DNA from 4 places in the Labrenzia sp. ATLA3 genome. Region 3 is predicted to be linked to each of the others. Evidence: riboswitches for the same ligand, from Rfam matches in the RefSeq annotation. Region 3 holds a riboswitch; each other region holds the start of a gene.
What was found. A riboswitch is a leader RNA that binds a small molecule or an ion and turns the genes downstream of it on or off. The one in region 3 is predicted to bind cobalamin.
Positions count from the first base shown of each region.

Region 1: another riboswitch for cobalamin. It lies ahead of cobU (bifunctional adenosylcobinamide kinase/adenosylcobinamide-phosphate guanylyltransferase); the one in region 3 lies ahead of nrdH (glutaredoxin-like protein NrdH).
Region 2: another riboswitch for cobalamin. It lies ahead of AC2A6O_RS12145 (hypothetical protein); the one in region 3 lies ahead of nrdH (glutaredoxin-like protein NrdH).
Region 4: another riboswitch for cobalamin. It lies ahead of AC2A6O_RS12910 (energy-coupling factor ABC transporter permease); the one in region 3 lies ahead of nrdH (glutaredoxin-like protein NrdH).

Region 1 is NZ_JBXUKV010000001.1:80,124-84,331, reverse strand. It holds gene AC2A6O_RS00375 (cupin-like domain-containing protein) at 1-987, opposite strand, end outside; tRNA gene AC2A6O_RS00370 (tRNA-Asn) at 1,205-1,280, opposite strand; cobalamin riboswitch at 1,615-1,832, shown strand; gene cobU (bifunctional adenosylcobinamide kinase/adenosylcobinamide-phosphate guanylyltransferase) at 1,866-2,417, shown strand; gene cobW (cobalamin biosynthesis protein CobW) at 2,414-3,529, shown strand; gene cobN (cobaltochelatase subunit CobN) at 3,564-4,208, shown strand, end outside.
Region 2 is NZ_JBXUKV010000004.1:151,443-155,650, reverse strand. It holds gene AC2A6O_RS12150 (S9 family peptidase) at 1-1,174, opposite strand, end outside; cobalamin riboswitch at 1,306-1,518, shown strand; gene AC2A6O_RS12145 (hypothetical protein) at 1,626-1,904, shown strand; gene AC2A6O_RS12140 (DUF1636 family protein) at 1,894-2,301, shown strand; gene AC2A6O_RS12135 (ABC transporter ATP-binding protein) at 2,298-3,071, shown strand; gene AC2A6O_RS12130 (ABC transporter substrate-binding protein) at 3,088-4,023, shown strand; gene AC2A6O_RS12125 (FecCD family ABC transporter permease) at 4,077-4,208, shown strand, end outside.
Region 3 is NZ_JBXUKV010000005.1:86,569-90,776, reverse strand. It holds gene AC2A6O_RS14660 (LysR family transcriptional regulator) at 1-649, opposite strand, end outside; gene speB (agmatinase) at 756-1,808, opposite strand; cobalamin riboswitch at 2,131-2,342, shown strand; gene nrdH (glutaredoxin-like protein NrdH) at 2,450-2,671, shown strand; gene nrdI (class Ib ribonucleoside-diphosphate reductase assembly flavoprotein NrdI) at 2,693-3,097, shown strand; gene nrdE (class 1b ribonucleoside-diphosphate reductase subunit alpha) at 3,079-4,208, shown strand, end outside.
Region 4 is NZ_JBXUKV010000004.1:312,068-316,275, reverse strand. It holds gene AC2A6O_RS12920 (ATP-binding protein) at 1-765, opposite strand, end outside; gene aroQ (gamma subclass chorismate mutase AroQ) at 1,391-1,915, opposite strand; cobalamin riboswitch at 2,185-2,395, shown strand; gene AC2A6O_RS12910 (energy-coupling factor ABC transporter permease) at 2,448-3,128, shown strand; gene AC2A6O_RS12905 (LysR family transcriptional regulator) at 3,326-4,208, opposite strand, start outside.

The sequences.
Region 1 (4,208 bases), on a different contig from region 3:
CAGTTCCTTGAAAAATCGGCAAACCAGAGCAGCGCGGCTCGGTCTATAGGGCGATGAAATGAACGATTTCAGACCCCAGCCAATCCCGCCGACATTGGGAAGGGCGCGAATGGCGGTGTCATAGCTGCGCCGAACCAGCGCGGAATCGCTGTTCTTGAAGGAATGCAGCAATCCGCAGCGCTCCATATCTCGCTTGAATTCCTTCGAAACGACCGAGGTTTCGCGCTTCGTGAACGTCCAGTTGATGTTGATGTTCTCGTCTTCCTTGGCAACCACGCGGTGGTACCAAAGCGGCGGGAGGTAAAGAAGATCGCCTTCCTCCAGGTCGAATTTGTAAAACTGTTTGTTTTTCAGAAGTTTTTCTTCGTCTTTCAGAAGGGAAAAATTGGTGAACGGATAGCAGGGCAGCGGAGTGTCAGGCGATACGAGCACCCATTCCTTTCGCCCCTTAACCTGTACGGTGATGACATTCTCTGCGTTGGTATCGTAGTGAAATTCCGTTCGGTTGTTCCTGCTGTTCACCCAGAATCTCCAGGCGACGGAATCTTTCATTATCTGGTCAGAAGAGAGGACCTCCTTCAAAAACTCCGGCATCTCGATGTCCTGCTCAAGAACAGGTGACCGGCTTACGAAAAAGACGCCTCTGTCGCGAACGGATGGCAGGCTATGCAGGTCCGACCGCAGTCCTTTGGAAATCCATTTTTCTCGCGCTGGCCAGCTTTTAGCCAATCCCTTGATGAGCAAGGGCTGCTCCTTGTCACAGTAGCTTTCGAGAAACTCCGCATAACCGGGAGCTGCTGTGACTGCTGGAATGGATCGCTCTGTATCGCCGATCATTAGAGGTGTCCGGCTTTTGAGATCTGCAGGTGCATTTCTGGCGATGAAATTGCCCAGAAACCAACGCAAGTAACTTAACGTTATTTCACGATACGAGACGTCGTGGATTTTATCAAGAAAGGGACTCTCGTCATCGTCTCCTGCGCGCAATCACGCGAGAGCCGTCAGGGATCAACGGATGAATGTCGACGTGACGATAGGGAGATGTTCTGCCCCGGAACGCGGCTAACTTTTTCGGTCCGCGGCGATGTGACCTGTTGGTTGCAAGGCGCAAGAAAACCTTGCGGCATGCAATCGCGAACGGGAGAAACTCGTAGTTTCCAACCAATTTGAAGCGGACGTTTTGGGAAAAAAGAAGAGGTGGTGATGGCTCCCCAGGCCGGACTCGAACCAGCGACCCAGCGATTAACAGTCGCTTGCTCTACCAACTGAGCTACTGGGGATCACCACGCTCGGGGCCAGCGCGTTGCCGCCCCGTCGATGGAGATGCGTATATCAAAGGCTTCATCCGTTTGCCAAGCCCCCGAGGGTGTTTTTTTCATCGCGCCGTCATTTTTTTGAAGGCTATGTGGAAAACTCGATATATTTCAGAACGCTAGACCGACTGTGGAGCTTGGAAAACCCTACGTTCCGCGCTGTTTGATAGCGCCCTTGCGAGGCAATTGAGCAGTGCTATCGCCGGACTTTGACTCAAGATGGCGTAGGCGTGGGTGGATATGCCGGATCACCGGGGCAAGTGACCGAGTCTTTCTGCTGCTTGTGTCGGCCTCAAGATCCGTTTAGGAAGAAACCGACGGTTCCGGAACAGGCAATGCCCGATCCGGATGAAACGGGAATCCGGTGCGGACTTTTTCAAGTCCAGGTCCGGAGCTGCCCCCGCAACTGTGAGCGGTGAGTGGCTGTACGAAAACCACTGGCGTCCTTATGGGGCCGGGAAGGGGTACAGACCGCGCTGAGCCGCAAGCCAGGAGACCGGCCGTCGCATTGGCAACCCTATGGCGCTGTCGGGCGGACGGCTGGGAGAAGGAATGACGCATTCAACTGGCGAGAGGACGACACTGGTCCTCGGCGGTGCCCGCTCCGGCAAAAGCCGGTTGGCGGAAAAGCTCGCCCATGAAACCGGTCTGCGGAAAATCTATGTCGCAACTGGCGCTGCCCACGACGATGAAATGGCCAGTCGCATCGCCGCCCATAAAGATCAGCGCGGCCCGTCCTGGCACACCGTGGAAGAACAGCTCGATCTGGTTTCCGTTCTTCAAGGCGAATGCGGAGCAGACCGCGTGGTTCTGGTCGATTGCCTCACGCTCTGGCTTTCCAATCTAATGTTCGCTGACAAGGACGTTTCGGCTGAAACTGCGCGACTGTCCTCCGTTCTGAGGGATCTGAGCGGCCCTTGCGTCTTTGTTTCCAACGAAGTCGGCATGGGAATTGTGCCGGAGAACAGACTGTCGAGGTCGTTTCGCGATGCGCAAGGGCGTTTGAACCAGGATATGGCACAGGAGTGCCACCAGGTCGTCTTTGTCGCTGCGGGGCTGCCGCTGCTTTTGAAACCCAATTCACAACCGGATATCAAACTATGACCACTTCTTCCTTGCAGCCCGGCGCGAAAATACCGGCAACCATTGTCACTGGGTTTCTGGGCGCCGGCAAAACCACGCTGATCCGCAACTTGCTTACCAACGCCAATGGCAAACGGATCGCGTTGATCGTCAACGAATTCGGTGACATGGGATTCGACGGCTCTCTGGTAAACGGATGCGCGGACCCTGATTGCGCCGCAGAGGAAGTGGTTGAGCTGACCAATGGCTGCATCTGCTGCACCGTTGCCGACGATTTTCTCCCGACCATGGAAATGCTGCTCGCGCGGGACAATCCGCCGGAGCACATTGTCATCGAAACTTCCGGTCTTGCGCTGCCGCAGCCGCTTGTGCGGGCCTTTTCCTGGCCGAGCGTGAAACCGAAAGTAACGGTCGATGGGGTTGTGACCGTGCTTGACGCTGCCGCACTCGCCGAAGGCCGGATCGCACTTGATGAGGATGCGCTTGCTGCACAGCGTGCTGCTGACGAAGCCCTGGATCACGACAGTCCGGTCGAAGAACTCTTCCATGACCAGCTGCGGTGCGCCGATCTTGTTGTGCTGAACAAGGCCGATCTCGTTTCGGAAGACGCCCTGAAACAGGTGCACGAGAAGATCGCCGCCGATGTCCGTCCAGCCGTTCACGTGGTGGCATCCGAAAACGGCACGCTCCCGATTGAAGTTCTGCTCGGTAGGGGCTCTGCTGCCGAGGACGACATGACGGACCGTCACGAACATCATCACCACCATGATGACCATCATGATCACGACGATGACCACGACCACGACCACGATGATGACCACCATCACCACGATCATCACCATCACGATGATTTTGAAAGCCACGTGCTGGACGTCTCGTCCTTCGTGAGCCTGAAAGAGGCCGAGACAAAGGTTCTTGAAGCCATGACGCAAAAAGGTGTTCTGCGCATCAAGGGTTCCGTTAAGATCGAGGGCAAGGCGGCGCCGGCAATGGTGCAGGCCGTTGGTCCACGGGTCGAAACCTGGTTCGCCGCTGGAGCCGAAAGAAGCGGCAAGCTTGTCGTGATTGGTCTGAAAGGTCTGGATCTGGCTGCGGTGCGTGGTCTGCTGGGTGAATTGACGGCTGCTGCCTGACACGCTGAAAACAAGCCGGAAATAAAGACCAAGCATGCACATTCTTGCCAGTCAGACACGCCGGATCGATGACGGTGGAGACGCGGTCGATCTCGGCCAGTCTCCGGCCGACATTCTGTTCCTGTCCGCTGCGGACACCGAACTGGGCAGCTTTGCCGCGGCGCAAGGTCGTCTCGGGGCGGGCCGGGCAGAGCTACGGCTCGCCAACCTGATGGCCCTGTCGCATCCCTACTCGGTTGATCTTTATGCGGAACAGACGGTTCGTGGGTCCCGGTTGATTGTTTTGCGGATTCTGGGCGGAGTGGAATACTGGCGCTACGGCCTGGAGAGGTTCGAAGAGGAAGTCCGTGCGAACGGTATCGATCTGATTGTCGTTCCGGGTGACGACAAGTGGGACGAAGACCTGACGTCGCGGTCCACCAGAACATCGGCCGAAGTGCACCGTTTCTGGCGGTACTGTGTCGAAGGCGGAACGGAAAATTACGCCAACGCCCTGAGATACGCAGCCTATCTGATTGGAAAGGGCGAAGAACCGGCGCATCCGGTGCCCCTTCCTCGTGCCGGAATTTATCTTGCCGGGAAAGCAGCACCCGACATTGCACAATTGAAGGCATCCTGGCGTGACCCTGCCAGACCGGTGGCCGCAATCACCTTTTATCGTGCCCTGGTTCAAGGCGCC
Region 2 (4,208 bases), on a different contig from region 3:
AGGAAAAGCGGATCGTGCTGGTGTCGAACTCGTAGCCGCCTCCAAGGCCGAGCGAATAGGCCTCCTCGTCGAAAGCGATGGAATGTTCGATCTTGTCCGCAAGCCGGTGGATCACGATGCGCGGCAGGCCGTCCTCGCGCTCCAGCCGCGTCATGAAACTCTTGTAGACGCAGTGGGACAGGATCAGGCACCCCGGCTTGTGCGGCACGAGGTCCGACCAGTTCTGGCGGCCAGGGTTGCTCTTGGGCGCGGTGACGATCTTGAAGTCCTCGGCGCCACCTGCATTGGTCAGGATGTAAAGCGTGTCGCCATGATCGTCGATGGAATATTCGATGCCGGTTTCGCGCTCTGCGACGAGCACCGGTTCGGCAGTCGGATCACTTGCCGGGATCATCCAGACTTCGGACGTCTCATGGTCGTGAATGTCGATGACGATGGTGTCACCGGACTGGGTCTTGCCGACCCCCATGAAGAAGCCGGCATCCTTTTCCTCGTAGACGAGCACATCGCTGGCTGGGTCGGTGCCGATCTCGTGCCGGAAGAGCTTTGAAGGCCGATGGTTGGCGTCCAGACGAACGTAGAACACGTAACGACTGTCTTCGGAGAAAACGCCGCCGCCGCCCGTATCTTCGATGGCGTAGTCGAAATCTTTGGCCGTCGCGGCGTCGCGCAGTCTGAGCGAATAATATTCCGAGCCCTTGTCATCATAGGCCCAGGCTATGAGCTTGTGATCCGTCGACTGGCTGACACCGCCGATCCGGAAATAGGACGTGCCCTCGGCTTCCTTGTCGCCGTGGAGAAGTACCGTTTCCTCGCCGCCATCGCGCGGGGTCCGGAAGAAGATCGGTTGCTGGCCACCAGTTTCGTATTTGAGGCCATAGGCGAAGGGGCCGTCGGGTGAGGGGACCGAACTGTCGTCTTCCTTGATGCGGCCGCGCATTTCAGCAAAAAGCTGTTCCTGCAGAGCCTTCGTCGGCGCCATCTGCGCTTCCTGGTAGGTATTTTCCGCTTCCAGATAGGCGCGGATATCGGCATCCAGCACGGAAGGGTCTTTCATGACCTCCTGCCAGTTGTCTGCCCGCAGCCAGGCAAAGTCGTCCTGGCGAGCAACGCCGTGGGTCTCAAGGGTGACGGGGCGCGCAGTGGCGCGCGGGGGGAGGGCATCCTGTTTCATGGATCCGAGGTAGGATTTTTGAGCGGTGAAGGCAAGAGGCCAATCCTGCCGAGGCCGCCGGACGGCTGCATCTGTTGTGCTTCGGGACGACAAGGTGGGTGGTGAAAGTCTTTGACATTTTCCAGGCGTTCGAGCACTTAGGAAGAGATGGTTCCCGACTCTGAATTTCGGAGCGGGATTAAAAGGGAACACGGTGCGACGAGGCCGAAAGGCTGCAAATCCGTGACTGCCCCCGCAACTGTGAGCGGTGAGCAAACCTGAAAGCGCCACTGGGGAAACCCCGGGAAGGATCAGGCAAGCCATGACCCGCAAGTCAGGAGACCTGCCATTTCATCTTAAACCTTAACCCGGGCGGGGTGCCCCGGCGGAGTGAGTGACATGGTCTATCGGCGCCTGCCGGCAAAGTTGCACATTCGGTTCGAAACTGCCCCGCGCAATCGCGGAGGGCGATATGAACCGGAAATTGACTGCTGAAACCTCAAGTCCTGCCAACCTTTTGACCCTTTCCGATCCGCTGTCGATGCGTGCGCTGCGCGCGATGGTGCCGAACGGCAGGCAAAAGCTTGTTGCCAACGATCGGATTAGTAATGTAATAACATTACACAATGATCATCCTCTTTCCTTTCAAGCTGGTAGCTTCTTGCGCAGCCATGGTGGCAAGGTTGTCGCTGCGCCGCCCCATGCTGTCCGTTCGCGGACGGAAGCTGTAAAGGTGCGCCATGAGCAATGAACCGCACAAGATTTTTGTCAGTACCGTCTGCCGTCACAAGGGCCAGCTGTGTCAGCCCGGATATGAACTGGTCAGCCAGTTGAAGCGCGCTCTCCAATTGGCCGTTCCGGTCGTTGGTGACGATTTCGAGATCAGCGGTACAGCCGACATCGAAAGCTGTTCGCGTGGATGCACAGCGGCCTACAAGGCAACGGGCGAGGCGATTTACCTCTTCGGTGATATCGATGCAGGTGAAACGGACATAGAAGATCTGGTCGACTACGCCAGGCGCTATCGCCAGCTAGAGAATGGATATGGCGTTTCCGGCGTCCGGCACGGCACACGATGGACCGCATCGCAGGGCCGCATCCCCGCGGCGATGATCGTCTCGGAAGCTGACGGAACGGCCTTGTCATGACGGGGATCGATCTTTGCGTCCGAGAGGCAAGCTGGAAGACGGGGCAGGGCAGGACCATTCTGCATCCGGTCAGCTTCGAGCTGCCCGCTGGCGAGGTTCTTGGAATTGCCGGTGCCAATGGTGCCGGCAAATCGACCCTGCTGCGGCTGCTCTACCGCTTCTTGAAACCGCACTCTGGCAGCATTCTGGTGGATGGTACGGACCTGTGGCACCTCAGTGCCCGGGAGGCTGCCCGGTCGATCGCCGCCGTTCTGCAGGAGCAACCGACCGACTTTGCCCTGTCTGTTCGCGAGATCGTCGTTCTTGGTCGGCGGCCGCACGCAAACGGCATTGCCAATGCAGGCAAACGGGACGCTGAAATCGTCGATGACTGCCTCAGGAAAATGGATCTGCACTCCTACGCGGACAGGTCCTTTGGCACGCTGTCCGGCGGTGAACGGCAACGGGTGATGGTGGCTCGGGCGCTGGCGCAGGAACCGAAGCTGCTGGTCCTGGATGAGCCGACCAACCATCTGGATATCCGCCATCAGCTCGAGATTGTCGAGCTGATCTCTGATCTGAACATCACCATCGTCACAAGCCTGCATGACCTCAATTTGGCAAGCCGCGTCTGCGACAAGGTTCTGCTGCTGCACGAGGGGCGGCTGGTTGCCCATGGCGCGCCGGAAACGGTGCTGACCCCCGGCAACATTGAACAAGCCTATTCGGTACAGGTCCGCCTGGAGCAGTTGTCTGCCAGTCGTGAGCGTTACCTGACCTTCCATCTTTGACTCCCTGGAGAGCACAATGAAAAGACTACTGCTGAGCGCTGCGCTCGCCCTTCTGACTGTTCCGGCCTTTGCCCAGACCACGGTGAAAAGCTGCAGTCGTACGGTCACTTTCGAAGCGCCGCCAAAAGCCGCTGTTTCGAACGACGTCAATCTGACCGAGATGATGCTGGTGCTTGGTCTGCGCGACCGCATGGTTGGATATACCGGCATTTCGGGCTGGAAGACGCTGGACGCGGAAATGCGTGAGGGCGTTGCCGAACTTCCGGAACTCGCGTCAAAATATCCGAGCAAGGAAGTGCTGATCGGGGCAGATGCGGATTTCTATTTTGCCGGCTGGAACTATGGCATGAAGGTTGGCGGCGAAGTGACGCCGGAAACGCTGGAGCCCTTCGGGATCAAGGTTTATGAGCTGACCGAATCCTGCATCCATATCGGCGACAAGCCCAAGGCTTCGCTGGCTGATCTTTACAACGACCTGATCAATCTCGGGAAGATCTTCGGCGTGGAGGACACGGCCCTGCACCTTGTCGCTGCCTACAAGCAGGAACTGGCGCGGATCGCGGCAACGGTGCCGGAAGGCGAGAAACCGCTGCGGGTTTTCGTCTACGACAGCGGTGAGGACAAGCCCTTCACCGCCGGTCGCTATGCTATGCCGACGGCGCTTATCGAGGCGGCCGGTGGCGTCAACGTCATGGACGATTTCGAAAAGAGCTGGGCGACGGTCGATTGGGAAACCGTGGTGGAGAAAGATCCGGACATGGTCGTGATCGTCAACTACGGCGAAGTGACGGCGGACCAGAAACGGGATTTCATGAAGAACAACCCAGCTCTGGCCGGCATTGCGGCGGTCAAGAACGACCGCTTCGTCGTCCTGGATTATGTCGAGGCAACGCCGGGACCGCGAAACCTCAAGGCTGTCGGCAAACTCACTGAAGCCTTCTGGGGAGAGTGAGACTTGCTGACAATGCCTCTCACCGCGGTTGCGGGCACAAGCGATGATCCGGCATGACCGAGGTGACGGCAAAACACAACGCATCCCGGCGGCGGTGGAGCACCGGCGTTCTGCTTCTTGCCGGGATGCTGCTGCTGGGTATTTCGATTGTGGCCGCCATCGGCGCAGGCGCGGTCGCCATTCCG
Region 3 (4,208 bases):
TACGTTGTGCTCTGACCCCATTCCAGTATCCCCGATGAACCCAGGGGTAGGCGTGGCAATCGGCGCTGGTGACGGCATCATCCGATGCCTGAAAAAGCGGGTGCGCCTGACCGCAATAAACGACATGTTCCTCACGATAAAGGGTCCGGTAAGCAAGGCTCGCCACCTTGATGTTGGACCCGCCGATGCCGACGTCCAGCTCGCGTTCCGCGACAGCCTTGGTGATGTCGTTGGGGCGCATGATTTTCAGGCTCAGCTCGATTTCAGGCGCCGTGCGGGAAAGCTCCTCAATCGCTTCGGAAACCTTCAGTTGCGGGTCGGTCGCCAAGCAGTCGACAATACCGACGGTTACCTTTCCAGACAGGCCGCTTCGAAGGCCGGACAACCGGGCGGAACTTGCCTCCAGCATGCCCGTCACTTCCAGACTGACTTCGTAAACTCGGCGCCCCTCTTGTGTCAGGGAAAACCCGCGGCGGCCGCGCTCGCAGAGTTTGGCCCCCAGCCGTCTCTCGAGCGCTGTCAGGTGATTGGATATCGTCGGCTGACTGAGTGAAAGCTCCATCTGTGCGGCGGAAATTCCGCCATTGCGCACAACGCATTCGAACACGCGCAACAGGTGAAGGTCGGACCCTGATATCTTCATGGACATAGGTTGCACCAAATGCCTGGGATCGCAATCCCCGGCACCGCATAGCCAAAGGCCCGCCATGGCGGGCGGGCCTTCGATGAACAGAAGACGACAATAGTCTCAGCTATCAGCCCTGCTCAAAGTGACCGGTGTTCACCATGAGGCAAAGGATCGTGTGCAGGACTTGCGCTGCAATCTGAGCCGTGTTGGTGCTCGGATCGTATTGCGGCGCCACTTCCACCACATCACCGCCAATGATGTTGAGCCCGTTCAGGCCGCGCAGGATCTGCTGCACCTCTCTCGGCTGCAGGCCGCCCACCTCGGGTGTTCCCGTTCCCGGGGCGAAGCCTGGATCTACGCTGTCGATATCGAAGGAGACATATGTCGGCCCGTCGCCAACGATCTTGCGCGCCTTTTCGATCAACCGGGGCATGCTCGCTTCGCCCACGTCTTCGGCATGAACCACGGTCATGCCGCTTTCATAAGAGAACTCCCAGAGATATTCAGCTGGACCGCGAATGCCGATCTGAATCGTTCGGCGCGGGTCCAGCACACCGTCCAGAACCGCAAGGCGGAACGGCCCACCGTGCTGGAACTTGGCCCCTTCATAGGGACCGGCGGTATCGCAATGGGCGTCGATGTGGATAAGCCCCACGGGCTCCTTTTCTCCCAGAGCCTTGAGGATCGACGCCGTGATGGAATGGTCACCGCCGACGCTTAGCGGACGCACACCTGCAGCAACAAGGCGGCGGTAGAAGTCCTCGATATCCTTGTGACACTGGGCAAGATCGAAACGGCTGAGCATGGGAACGTCGCCGATATCCGCGATTTTCGCCTTGCCCATCGGAGAGGTCTTGAGCACGTGGTCGTATGGGCCGATACGCTCGATGGTGCGCAGGGCTCGCGGGCCAAAGCGGGTGCCGTTGCGGTTGGTTACACCCAGATCCATCGGCACGCCGAGCAAGGCGATGTCCAGACCGCCGAAGTCGTCGGCGTCCTGAGCCTCCGGAAAGGCCCGCGCATCCAGAAAGCTCGGGATGCCTGCGAAAGGCCACTTGCGCTTGTCGCCATCACTGAACTGAGACCGGGCCACTTCCTGAAAATGCGGGTCAAAAATATCTCCGCCGGACGCATTGCCATACTTCTCTCGAAGGGCATCCAGATGCGCCTTGTCCACCATTTGAAATTCTCCTCCTGAAAACGCACGACCTTAATGGACCGCAGTCAGACTGTACTTGGGATTTTCCGGAAATGATCGCAACACTACGCGTCTGTTTCCAGTCAGCGATCTCGGCCAATGAATGCGAAACACAGCGACGTTTGAAACCGATGGTGGGTGTTTGCATCGTCGAAAATATGACCAACTGCGAAGCCCAGGCAATTGCCGCACGTCTCATATGACGCCTCCACATAACTTTGGGGAGAGATGTCTGCCCGCCATATTTCCCCACTCAAATTCCGTCGGCATGACGCTTCATATTGACTTGGTGATCGCACCTCATACTGTATCTAGTATTCAGGGTCCGGTGATTCCTTTGGGATTGCCGGCTAAGAGGGAAGCTGGTGCGCCTCATCCAAAGAGGCAAATCCGGCGCTGCCCCCGCAACTGTAAACGGCGAGCCGTCATCCAGAAAACCACTGGGAGATCCCGGGAAGGTGGATGACAGGGCTTTGACCCGTGAGCCAGGAGACCTGCCTTGAATAAACAACGTCAGCGGACGGCGGGTCCGGGCGACGCTTGATTGCGTGAGGTCGTGCTCATGCTCTCTCGTGCTTCCTGCCGTCCATCATCAAGAACACGTTCTTCGGGGTGCAAGAGACATGACCGTTACTGTTTACAGCAAGCCTTCCTGCGTTCAATGCAATGCGACCTACCGCGCGCTCGATCAGCGCGGCGTCGATTACACAATTATCGACCTGAGCGAAAATTCGGAAGCCTTTGAGCACGTGCAGTCTCTCGGCTACCGGCAAGTGCCGGTGGTGGAAGCAATGGGCGAGCACTGGGCCGGCTTCCGGCCGGACAAGATCGCGGCGCTCGGCTGATCCCGGCGCGGTGACGATGAAATGGGCACACTCGTCTATTTCTCCAGCGCTTCCGGCAACACGCATCGGTTCATCGACAAGCTGAAGGCTCCGGCGGTCCGTATTCCGCGCAACAAGACGGAAGCGTTGCCGATAATCCGGCAGCCCTACGTTCTGGTGCTGCCGACCTATTCGGACGGCGAAGGCCGGGGTGCTGTGCCAGGCCAGGTGATCCGGTTTCTCAACGATGCCGCGAACCGCTCTTTCCTCAAAGGTGTGATTGCCTCTGGCAATCGCAACTTCGGGCCCCTCTTTGCCTATGCCGGAGATGTCGTGTCGAAAAAATGCGGCGTTCCGCTGCTCTACCGTTTCGAGCTTGCCGGAACCGACACCGACCTCTGCCGCGTCCAACACGGGATGACAGAATTTTGGAAACGACAGTCCTAGAACGTCCGGCAAACCCGGCAGCTAATCTCGACTACCACGCGCTCAATGCGATGCTGAACCTCTACGACGCCGACGGCAGGATCCAGTTCGACGCCGACCGGCAGGCCGCGCGCCAGTATTTCCTTCAGCACGTCAACCAGAACACCGTGTTCTTCCACTCTCTGGAGGAGAAACTCGGCTATCTGGTGCGTGAAGGTTACTACGAACGCGAAGTGCTGGAACAATACGATCCAGCCTTCGTCAAGGCGATCTTCGAAGCGGCCTATGCCCGGAAGTTCCGTTTTCCGGCCTTTCTCGGCGCCTTCAAGTATTACACCAGCTACACGCTCAAAACCTTTGATGGCAAGCGCTATCTGGAGCGTTTCGAGGATCGGGTGGTGATGGTCTCGCTGACGCTGGCCGCCGGTGACGAGGACCTTGCCATGCGGCTGATGGACGAGATCATTTCCGGCCGGTTCCAGCCGGCGACACCGACCTTTCTCAACGCTGGCAAGAAGCAGCGCGGCGAGCTGATCTCGTGTTTTCTGTTGCGTCTTGAAGACAACATGGAATCGATAGGGCGGGGCATCAATTCCGCGTTGCAGCTTTCCAAGCGCGGCGGCGGCGTGGCGCTGCTACTGACCAACATCCGGGAGGCCGGAGCCCCCATCAAGGGGATCGAGAACCAGTCGTCCGGCGTCATTCCCGTGATGAAGCTTCTGGAAGACAGTTTCTCCTATGCCAATCAGCTCGGTGCACGCCAGGGTGCGGGCGCGGTCTATATCAACGCCCATCACCCGGACATCCTGAGCTTCCTCGACACCAAGCGCGAGAACGCGGACGAGAAGATCCGCATCAAGACCCTATCCCTCGGCGTCGTTATCCCGGACATCACCTTCGAACTGGCGAAGGAGGATGACGACATGTACCTGTTCTCGCCTCACGATGTGGAGCGGGTCTACGGTAAGCCGTTCTCGCAGATTTCCGTTACGGAAAAATACCGCGAGATGGTCGACGACCCGCGCATCCGCAAGAAGAAGATCCGAGCGCGCAGTTTCTTCCAGACCATCGCCGAGATCCAGTTCGAGAGCGGCTACCCTTACGTCCTTTTCGAGGACACCGCCAACCGGGC
Region 4 (4,208 bases), on a different contig from region 3:
GGGTGTGCGCTTGTGGTGGGCGGATCCGAGAAAATTGAGAACCAGCGGTTGGTCCGTCTGTACTTTTTTCAGGAAGGCGCTCATCAGGCTCGACTTGCCGATGCCTGGCTCGCCTTCGATGAGGACGGTTTGCGCCAGTCCTGTCTTCGACGTCGCCCAGCTTTTTGCGAGCAGGCGCACTTCCTTCATGCGGCCCATGAAGAAACGAAGCCTCGGATCCTGGTCTCGCGGGTCGAACCGCGTAGAGGGAACGATTGCCGGCGACACCTCCCAGGCGATTTCCTCTTCGGTGCCGAGCTGAACTTTTCGCGCCATGAAGTTGCTGCGAAAGAGCGCCCGTGCATCTGCCGAGACCAGCAGGACATTTCCCGGTGCATGCTGTTCCAGTTGCGAGGCCTTGTCGTAAACCGGACCGGAAACAGCCAGGGGAGACATGTTTGGGCCGCTATCGAGAACGATGAAGCCTTCGCCGCTTGCAATGCCGCACCTCAAGCGAGCAGGGCACTTGAAACTGCTCCATTCAAAACTGCGGAGAACCTTCTGGGCCGCGAGCACCGCCCGCTCTGCATCGAGTTCGTGCGGATCGGGAACACCGAACGTCAGCACTTTCTGCCCCATTGGTAAATTTACCAGTTTGCCACCGAATTCGGAGGCTGCCACGGCGCACACCGTTGCGAAGCGGCGATCAAGCACCGCCAGCTGTTCTTCGCTCATCTGGTTGTATACGGCTGCCGGATCGTCGAAGCCGAAAACGGCAAGGCTCAATGATGCGCGGAAGGAGCCATGTGAACTATCAGGATCAGTCCATAAATCGCCGTTTCCTGAAGATTTTTCAGTATTACGGTCCGATGCTGTCTCAGTCTTTTCGGTAGAAGAGAGTTTCATTGCTACCCCGAAAATCCAAGAAAAATCCAGAATAAGAATCCGGTACTCGCGTCACTTAAACAATTTATAGTTGTTATCTCTTAACAACAAACCATAAAAGTTACCAAGAAACCAACAATGTCAAAAATACTATGCGTCAATGCGGATTTTGCGCATGGAGAGGCCATGCGCCGATTCAGTCTGGGGCTGGAAAGGCAGTCGTCGTGTCCTGCTAGCGTGCGCGCAGGCCACCGGCTCCGGAGACATGGTCTCCTTTGGCATTTCCCAAGATCGGAATTGCGTGCATGAGAGACGTTTGCAAAAGTCTGAGCGTCCAACACACTGTTCAAATTTTCACCCCGACTAAGGTGCGAGGTCTGAACACAAGCAGCTGAAGGGGCGTGCGTGTCTGCCGCCACTTCTCTGAGATTGGTGAGCGGCGTCAGCGGCAATCGTCTGTCGCGCGACTGCGAGAGTTGCTGGCGATCAATGAAAGCCATCGCCAGCAGGCTTCGAATGCGAATGCCTACTCGTGTACGTCTACGAGGCCCTCAAACAGGGCATTCCTGGCATCATCGGACAGGCATTCCACGGTGACCGCGTTCGTGAAGGCCTCTTTGTCGGAGGCTTCGACAGGGCTCTGCGCAAGCAAGGTCAGAATGTCGTTGCCGAGGCGAAGCAGTTCCGGGCGGACGTCCTTGATCAGGTCCGGAACGTTTTGCGGACGGGCTTCGCCGTCGTTCCACCTTTCGATCCAGCAGGTCTGAATATCCTTTGCAGCATCGATCTGCGCCTGGAAAAACAGGGTAACATTGTCGGCAGACAGGCCGTTCTCGACTGCCTTGGCACGGGCTGCCTCCAGAACCACCTTTTCTCTTGGCAGGTCCTCGACCGGCTTGTCGTTATCCGCCTTCCAGGCAGCAACCGACTGCATGAACGACAGGCGCTCGTTGATGGCGCCGAAGAGCTTTTCGGGCGCAGCCCAGCCGGGTGTGGCTGTGGCGGCGAGGAGGGATACCGCTAGAACGGTTATGGGAATCGATCTCAACATCCTCGAAGATTTTCACAAGTATCCATCCGCGACAAGTCTTAGGTTGTGATCCATGTCCGTTCAACCGAACGACCGGTCTCGGTGATCACGTCGAAGACGGCGGCGGCTGTGATCTTCAGAAGTGCGTTGTCGAGGGCCTGCTCGCGGTTTTCTGACGGGAGGTTCCTCACATTTCGTCTGTGTTGGTCTGGCGGCAAAATTGATGTGCATTGTCGCTTTCAGAGCAAATATGGCGAAAATTCGCTTGCTGTGCAGTGCCAATCCTTGCAAAAATGCCACCATGTGATGGTTTCGCCCGAACAAGCGTAAGGGCGGATGAAATGGGAACACGGTGAGGCGTACCCAACAGGGACCAAGACCGTGGCTGCCCCCGCAACTGTAAGCGAAGAGCCAAGCCCTTCAAGCCACTGGAGATATCCGGGAAGGCGGGCGGTGCAGAGACTCGCGAGCCAGGAAACCTGCCATCCAGCGGTCCCATCGGGCCGGTTTACAACATCTGCTCGCGCACGGAGGGTGCGCAAAGGAGAAACATATGCATATCGAACCGGGCATCGTCGACGGTGCCAAAATTGTGCTCAGCTACGGTACCGCAGCTGCTTCCTTCGGCCTTCTCGGCAAAATGGCGCTCGACACGATCCGCAAGAGCGGCGTTCTCAGTCTGGCCGTACGCTCCGTCATCACGACGGTTGCCGTCTTCTGCTTCTTTGAAATTCTGCCGCATTATCCGGTCGGGGTTTCCGAAGTTCACTTCATTCTGGGCTCCACCCTGTTCCTGATGTTCGGTGCCGGTCCGGCCGCTATCGGTCTGGCCGCGGGGCTTCTGCTTCAGGGTGCGTTTTTTGCACCTTTCGATTTGCCGCAGTACGGCATCAACGTCACCACGCTGCTTGTGCCGCTGTGGGCCGTCAGCCTTCTGGCCAACCGGATCATTCCGGAAAAGACCGCCTATGTTGACGTTTCCTACGCTCAGGCTCTGGCCCTTTCGACCACGTTCCAGACCGGTATCGTCGGCTGGGTTGCCTTCTGGGCATTCTACGGTCAGGGCTTTGGCGCCGAGAACATGGCGTCCGTCGGCTCCTTCGGCGTTGCTTACATGCTGGTGATCCTGGGTGAGCCGCTGGCCGACCTGGCTGTACTGGCTGCTGCCAAGACCCTGGCACCGCTGACCAAGAACCTTGCGTTTGAAAACCGTCTGCACGACGCGGCAGCCTAAGCCTCCAGGCTTCTGCTGATTTCAAACCACGAAGGGCGGCCTCGGGCCGCCCTTTTTGTTTGCCTGTGGGCCGGGCGAACCTGTCAGAGATCCGTAGCCGCTGTCGTGCGGATCTTCTTCCAGTTGGCGTCGGCCTTGGCGATATGGCCTGTTCCGGGCCGTCTCCGGGTTCCGTCAGTCGCGACATTCGGCAGGTTTCAAGGCTCTTCGTGGACGCTCGCGAGAATGTCGATAATCTGGTCGCGAAGCCAGGCATGAGGCGGATCTGAGGTCATCTTCCGGTTCCAGACCATGATAATCCGGGCCGGGTCCACGGGCATGGGAGGCAAGTAGATCTCCAGATCGGAAATGGGCGCCATCCGCCGTGCGAACTGGGTGGGCAGCAGCGCGATGAGATCCGATCCGGAAACGGCGCGGCAGACGCCGCCGAACACCGGTAGCGTCATCGCGACGCGCCGCTTTCTGCCGACGCGTGCCAATGCGGCGTCACCCATTGCGCTGCGCTGGCCTTGCGGAGAAAACAGCACATGTCCCAGGTCGCAGAAGAGATCGATAGGGATAGCCTCTCCAGGCGCAATGCCTGCGCGTTGGAGCCTCGGATGGTTCCTTCGGGCGACCACGCAAAAACTTGAGGTGAACATCTTCCTGCTTTGAACCCACTCCGGCAACGGCGCGGCAAGAATCATAGCCAGGTCGACCTGATATTCCTCAAGCGTGTTGATGTAGTTGTCCGGCACGAGATCAACCAGATGCACAAGCATTGACGGTGCGGTGTGTGCCAGATGGGCTGCAAGCCCGGGCATCAGCATCTCCGCAAAGTAATCGCTGCCGGAAATTCTGAAACTGGCCGTCGATGTTTCGGGTCTGAAGGTCTGCGGGCCTTTCAACAGGACGCTCAATGCTTCCAGATGATCGCGCAACGGCGCTTCCAGGCTTGCCGCAAACGCAGTTGGTTCGAGATGCTGTCCCTTGCGAAAGAAGAGCTCGTCCTCCAGGGCGGTGCGCAGCCTTGCAAGTGCGGCTGATACTGCAGGCTGCGATAGACCCAGTCTTTCTCCGGCTCGAACGGTGGAACCTTCC